Bdellovibrio bacteriovorus: one gene and its partner. The protein of the gene in region 2 interacts with the protein of the main gene of each other region in a pairwise test. Links are inferred from orthologs where the notes say so. Each region holds a gene or a part of one and is shown on either strand. Other genes may lie near its edges.

Region 1 (2,931 bases), 2.2 Mb from region 2 along the record:
ACTGCCCGCTTTCACGAATTCTTCCACATAGCGTTCAGGCTCTTCAATCATCAGATGCACATCCAAAGGAAGTGGCGACACTTTTTTAAGCGCCTTTACCACCGGAATACCAATGGTGATATTCGGCACAAAGCGTCCGTCCATCACGTCGACGTGAATCCAGTCCGCACCGGCCTGAGCCACGGCCTTGATCTCTTTTTCAAGATTGGCAAAGTCCGCCGACAAAATGGAAGGAGCCACCATCTTAGACGCCAAGCTGATCCCCCACTTTCAAGGCATGACCTTTCAGGAAATCAGCAATCGCCATGCGGTTGCGGCTTTCCGGCTGAACTTCAAACAATTGCAAAACACCGTCACCGGTTGCCACCGAAATGTGGTCGTCGTGAATGGCGGTGATCGTACCAGGCTTGGCACTGCCGATAGAGCCACCATCACGCGTGACTGTGGCTCTGTGCAGTTTCAATTTCTTACCCTGCAACAAAGTGTACGTCCCCGGCCCGTAAACAAAGCCGCGGATCTTTCCGTCGATGGCTTTGGCGGACGTGTTCCAGTCGATCTGGGATTCCATCTTTTCGATTTTTTTCGCCATCGTCACCTTCGATTCATCCTGAGGTGTCGGCGCTAGATTGCCACGAACATAATCCATCAGTTCCACTTGCAGAAGTTCTGCCCCCAACTGGGCCAGCACATCATGCAACTGCAAAGCGTTCATGTCCGGAGTGATTTTCACACGACGAATGCCAATGATGTCACCGGCATCCAGTTTCTTAACCATCTTCTGCAGGGTCACGCCACTTTCGACGTCTCCGGCTTCGATAGCTCTTTGGATCGGAGCCGCCCCACGCCAGCGTGGCAAAACAGATCCGTGCACATTCACACAACCAAAGCGGAATGAATCCAAAAATTCCTGAGTCAGGATCTGGCCAAAGGCCACCACCACCGCCACCTCAGCTCCCCAGGTTTTGATTTCCTGAAGCATCAGTGGATTCGCTTTCAACGACTCAGGCGCCAAAACCTTTAGGTTGTGGGCTTGAGCCAGAGCTTTTACGGGACTTGGAGTCAGTTGGAGTTTACGACCGGCAGGGCGGTCAGGCTGGGTGACAACACCCACGACCTCAAAGTGCTCATCAGACAACAGAGCTTTCAAAGAGGTCACGGCAAATTCAGGGGTTCCTAGAAAACAGACGCGGACCTTGCTCACACTTCACACTTTTCTTCGTCAGCTGTTGTAGCATCCCCTTCTTTTTCTTTTTTAACAGGGTAGCCGTACTTCTTGATTTGATTTTTGATTTTGTTGCCTTTGACGAAGCTCAGGTGATCGATGAACAAAGTGCCTTCAAGGTGATCCATTTCGTGCTGCATGCAGATCGCAAGCAGACCGTCGGTTTTCACGATGTACTCTTTGCCATTCACATCGAAAGCTTTCATTTCGATGTAGTTGTAGCGTTCCACTGTTTCGTAATAGCCAGGGATGGACAGACAGCCTTCATCGAAAGTGGTCTTGCCTTCGCCTTTGACGATTTCTGGATTGATCAGAATCAGCGGTTGTTTTACCGCCGCTTCCAGTTCGGTCATTTCTTCGTATTTGTAGCGGCGGCCCTTTTCGTCTTTGGGACGAGTGTCGATCACCACCATGCGAACCAGCTCACCCACTTGCGGGGCTGCCAGACCGATCCCGTTGGCGTGGTACATGGTTTCAACCATGTCTTCAGCCAATTTGGCGATTTCAGGTCCAAAAGTCTTCACCGGCTGCGAAACTTCACGCAACTTCGGGTCTGGGAATGTGAGGATTTTCATGATCATAAGGGCCTCCGGGAGGCCCCCATTATATCAGCGTTTCAGCTTTTTGAGAAGAACGAAGGCCACGATCAACATAACTATGTTGGGAGCCCAGGCAGCCGCCACCGGAGGCAGGGTCCCGTGCTGCCCTAAAGTGATTCCCGAGGAATAAAACACGTAATAGGCGAACACCAGGGCCAGACAGATCCCGACATTCAGCATGGTGCCCCCGGACCGGGCCCGCCCCACACTGAAAGGAATACCCAATAGGCACATGACAAGGCCGGCAAAGGCGAAGCTGATTTTGGAATGATAGTCCACCTCATAGGCCACGGTATCCAGGCCGGCGGCCTTGTTCTTGTCGATGAAATGTTCCAGCTCTTTTTGCGACATCATGTCGGCGGTCTGACCGGCGCTTTGCAGGTCCTTGGAATCCTCGGCCATCACGATGCTTTTGGTCTTAAACGGACTAGTCAGCGGGAAGCTTGAGTCCTTGTTAAAGATCGTCACTGTCCCCTGCTCCAGCAGCCACTGGGCCCCTTGGATTTTCACCTGAGCGGCTGTGATCATCTGCACCAGATCCCATTCGTCGCTGAAGAAGTACATCGTCAGACCTTGCGCCCCATCCCCTTTTGCATTCAGGGTTTTGATATTGAAGATGGAGTTTTTGGAACGATACCAGATACGGTCCGTACGGATCGTGGAAAAACGGTGCGGCTCTTTTTTCAGGTCATAGTACAGAATGTAATTCTTTTGCTTGGTCGCGCGGGGCAAAACCCGGTCCGCGGCCATGTACCCCAAAGCCGAGATCACCGCCACCAACAAAAGCATCGGCACCGCGATACGAATCAGGCTCATCCCACTGGCAAATAACGCAACGAGTTCATTGGCCTTATTCAGGCTGGTCAAGGTCAGGATCACCCCCAGCAAACAGGCCACCGGCAACAGTTGTGAGATGATTCCAGGGAAGGAATAGAGGTAATAATTCACCAATGCCGAGGGAGCAACGTCCTTGTAGTTGACCATTGTGGACATCGCGTCAACCGCGGTAAACAGAGTCAAAAACACCAGAAGGCCACCCACGAAGTAACCTACGAAGAGCCAAGCTGTATAACGATCGATCCTATTCACGGCAAATCCCTTAAACTCATT
Region 2 (3,222 bases):
TTCATTTATCTGATCTACCATAATTATCTGATGGATCGTCTGATTGTGGTCAGCTTGTTTGCCGGTTTGGTGGGAGCTTTTGCTGAATTGATTCCTGTTGCCAAGCTTGATGACAATCTGACTTTGCCTCTGATGAGCGCTGTCGGATTGACTATCCTGTTTTATTTCTTTGGATTTTTCGCAGCCGTAAGCTAATGTCGTTGAGGTTGGAGACGGGTCTTTTCCGCCACTCCAACCGCATACATTTTCTAGCTTAGGTGGACGAAAAATGGCTACTGATACTCATCTTGATAAAATTGATTCTGACGATGCCAAAGCTCAGCGCTTGGCGATGTACATTTATATTCTTCCAAATTTGATGACCACAGGGAATTTGTTCTCTGGTTTCTTTGCCGTCATCCAATCCATCAAAGGTAACTATCTTTACGCAGCTTACGCGATTGTTGTCGCGGCGGTGTTTGACCAGTTGGACGGCCGCTTGGCGCGTTTGACCCGTTCCACCAGCAAATTCGGTGCGGAATACGATTCTTTGTGTGACCTGGTCAGTTTCGGTATGGCTCCGGGCACGCTGTTGTTCTTGTGGGCTTTGCAGCCGTTTGGTCGCTTGGGCTGGGTGGCGTGTTTCCTGTTCGTGGCTTGCGGTGCGCTTCGTTTGGCGCGTTTCAATGTTCAGGCGAACGTGGTTGAAAAGAACTACTTCCAGGGTCTGCCGATCCCAATGGCGGCGGGGATCGTGGCGTCTTCCGTTCTGGCATTCCAGGATCTGGAATTGGAACCGCTGGGCAACTATGGTTTGCTGGTGATGACTATTTTGCTGGCGTTGGTGATGGTATCCAACTTCCGCTTCCGCAGCTTTAAAGATCTGGATTTGAAAGAGCGTCTGCCGTTCCGTTACCTGATTCTGGGTGTCGGTGTTCTGGTTGTCGTGGCACTTCGTCCGGAAGTAATGCTGTTCGTTCTCTTCATGGCTTACGCGGTTTTGGGCGCTGTTTTCGGTGTCTTCAAACTTGGAAAAAACATCCGTAAGATCAAGCCAAGTGTGTACGCTCCTGCATCTGTGCATGAAAGCGATCTGGTCCTCGAAGAAGAGGAAGAAGAGGCGAAGAAAGATGAAAAGAAAACTTAAAGTCGGTGTGGTTGGCGCGACCGGAATGGTCGGCCAAACCTTCATGAACATCCTGTCAGAGCGCAGCTTCCCAATTGCAGAACTGCGCCCCTTTGCTTCTGAAAACTCTCTGGGTAAGAAAATTGAACTGCAAGGCCAGCAATGGCCTTGTCAGGTTTTGAAGGACGGCTGCTTTGACGGGCTGGATCTGGTTTTCTTCTCTTCCGGAGACGACATCTCTGCTGAATGGGCCCCGAAGGCTGTGGCGGCAGGGGCTTTTGCCGTGGACAACTCGGCTGCCTTCCGCATGGATCCCAACACCGTGTTGATCGTTCCGGAAGTGAACGGCGATCTGGTGAACAAGGATTCCAAACCTCAGATCATCGCCAATCCAAACTGCTCCACCATTCAGTTGGTGGTGGCGTTGAAACCGTTGCTTGAAAAATTCGGTCTGGAAGAAGTGCGTGTCAGCACATACCAGGCGGTGAGCGGAGCTGGTCAGGGCGGTCATGACGAATTGATCGAACAGACCTCCAACCATCAGAAACCGACAGATCCAAAAACATTCCCGCACACTATTTTGTTCAACTGCATTCCCCAGATTGGTTCCTTCAACGATGAAGGTTACTGCAGCGAAGAAGTGAAGATCATGAAAGAGACCCGCAAGATTTTGGGTCAAAAAGATCTAAAGGTGTCCGCATTCACCGTGCGTATCCCGGCTTTGAATGCTCACAGTGAATCCGTGTGGGTGACTTTGAACAAATCCGTCAGCCGTGACGAAGTCATGGCGGCCCTTCAGGGGCAGGAAGGCATCGTAGTTCAGGATGAACCCAAGAAAAGCGTTTATCCCTTGGCCCGCGATGTTTCTGGCAAAGACCCGGTCTATGTGGGCCGTGTTCACCGCGACCCGGAAAATCCAAAGATGTGGCTGATGTGGGTTGTTTCCGACAACATCCGCAAAGGAGCCGCCCTGAACGGCATCCAGATCGCGGAAAAGATCTTCTTCAGCTGATAAAAAGGCCATCTGACGATGGCCTTTTTAATTTGAAGCTGCTTCAGCTTGCGCGCCTGCCGGCGCTCCAGCACTGCCGGGCGGTGCCGACCTAGGTCGGGGCGGGGGGCATTTTTTGACTTCCGGACCTTAGCATGGTTCGATTAAAGGATGAGACTTCCATGGACGGGATATCAGCATCACCTTAGAACGTTTGCACTTTCCACCTTGCTGGGGGGACTGCTGCTTTCTGCTCCGGCTCTGGCCACGATCACACTTGTTTCTGTGGATGGGGCTTCTCGCATTGATCTGGCAACAACGGAAACCAAAACCACGCTGTATGCGGGCTTTGCCGGAACTTGCACGGCGGATGCGAATTCCACTGCGACTTGCGACAGTTGCAGTGGCGAAACGGTTTCCAGTTCCAAACTGTGGCCGTGCAATAAGAAAAATGCCTATAACAACCTTCGTATCACGATCCGTGTTCAATCCAGCAACACGTCGGCTGTCTTGGCTGATGCCATCATTAAAGTGGGTGAAGACACGCTGACCCCTTCCATCAATCCGACTTTGGCGGATGGTATTTTGAATGTGCAGGTCACCTGGGGTGAGCTGTGCCAGAAGCTGGGGCAAAGCGGTGGATGCGTGGCGGACTTCAGCGGTGAACTTTCTGTGGGCTTTAAAACCACAACGGATTCCACAACCACCAACGATTTGATGACATTCAAGGTGATGGGGCGTGTGGCAAAAACCGACGGCTCCGACTGGGTCTATACCAACTGTCCGACCGATGACATCACAATTCCTGCAGGCTCGGGTTACTGTTATTTCAGTGCCTATCGTGGGGATGAAAAGATTTATGCCGACCAACTGGCGCGAGCGGATGATTATCCTGCCAGCACGGCACCAGGCATTGAATACGCTGGTCCCGTGTTTTTCTATGAAAAGCAACTGGATGGCGAGGATGACAACACCACTATTGCGCGCATTTCAAATGCCTCCAGTTATATCCAACTGGTGGACCCTGAAAGAGACAACCGCATCGACGGACTGGATAATGACGTCCGCTATTGCATGGTCATGGCCAATCAGGACAAGACCGGTATTGTTTCTTATTATTCTCCAC

Evidence for each region. Proteins that work in one complex are often made in the same cells at the same time.
Region 1: the proteins of B9G79_RS15910 (region 2) and def interact in binary tests that used the Escherichia coli proteins (3 or more experiments, as listed by UniProt). The link is inferred for Bdellovibrio bacteriovorus from one-to-one orthologs.

The regions. Positions count from the first base shown.
Region 1 is NZ_CP020946.1:1,121,307-1,124,237, reverse strand. It holds def (peptide deformylase), read right to left. Parts: upstream 1,804-2,931; coding sequence 1,198-1,803; downstream 1-1,197. Other genes in the region: lptG (LPS export ABC transporter permease LptG), read right to left, coding at 1,831-2,910; fmt (methionyl-tRNA formyltransferase), read right to left, coding at 245-1,201; rpe (ribulose-phosphate 3-epimerase), read right to left, coding at 1-243. UniProt on the Escherichia coli protein: Removes the formyl group from the N-terminal Met of newly synthesized proteins. Requires at least a dipeptide for an efficient rate of reaction. N-terminal L-methionine is a prerequisite for activity but the enzyme has broad specificity at other positions.
Region 2 is NZ_CP020946.1:3,312,716-3,315,937, reverse strand. What follows is about bases 152-3,113. They hold B9G79_RS15910 (aspartate-semialdehyde dehydrogenase), read left to right. Parts: upstream 152-1,109; coding sequence 1,110-2,117; downstream 2,118-3,113. Other genes in these bases: B9G79_RS15905 (CFI-box-CTERM domain-containing protein), read left to right, coding at 2,268-3,113; pssA (CDP-diacylglycerol--serine O-phosphatidyltransferase), read left to right, coding at 269-1,126; B9G79_RS15920 (diacylglycerol/polyprenol kinase family protein), read left to right, coding at 152-195. In the rest of the region: more of B9G79_RS15920, read left to right, coding at 1-151; more of B9G79_RS15905, read left to right, coding at 3,114-3,222.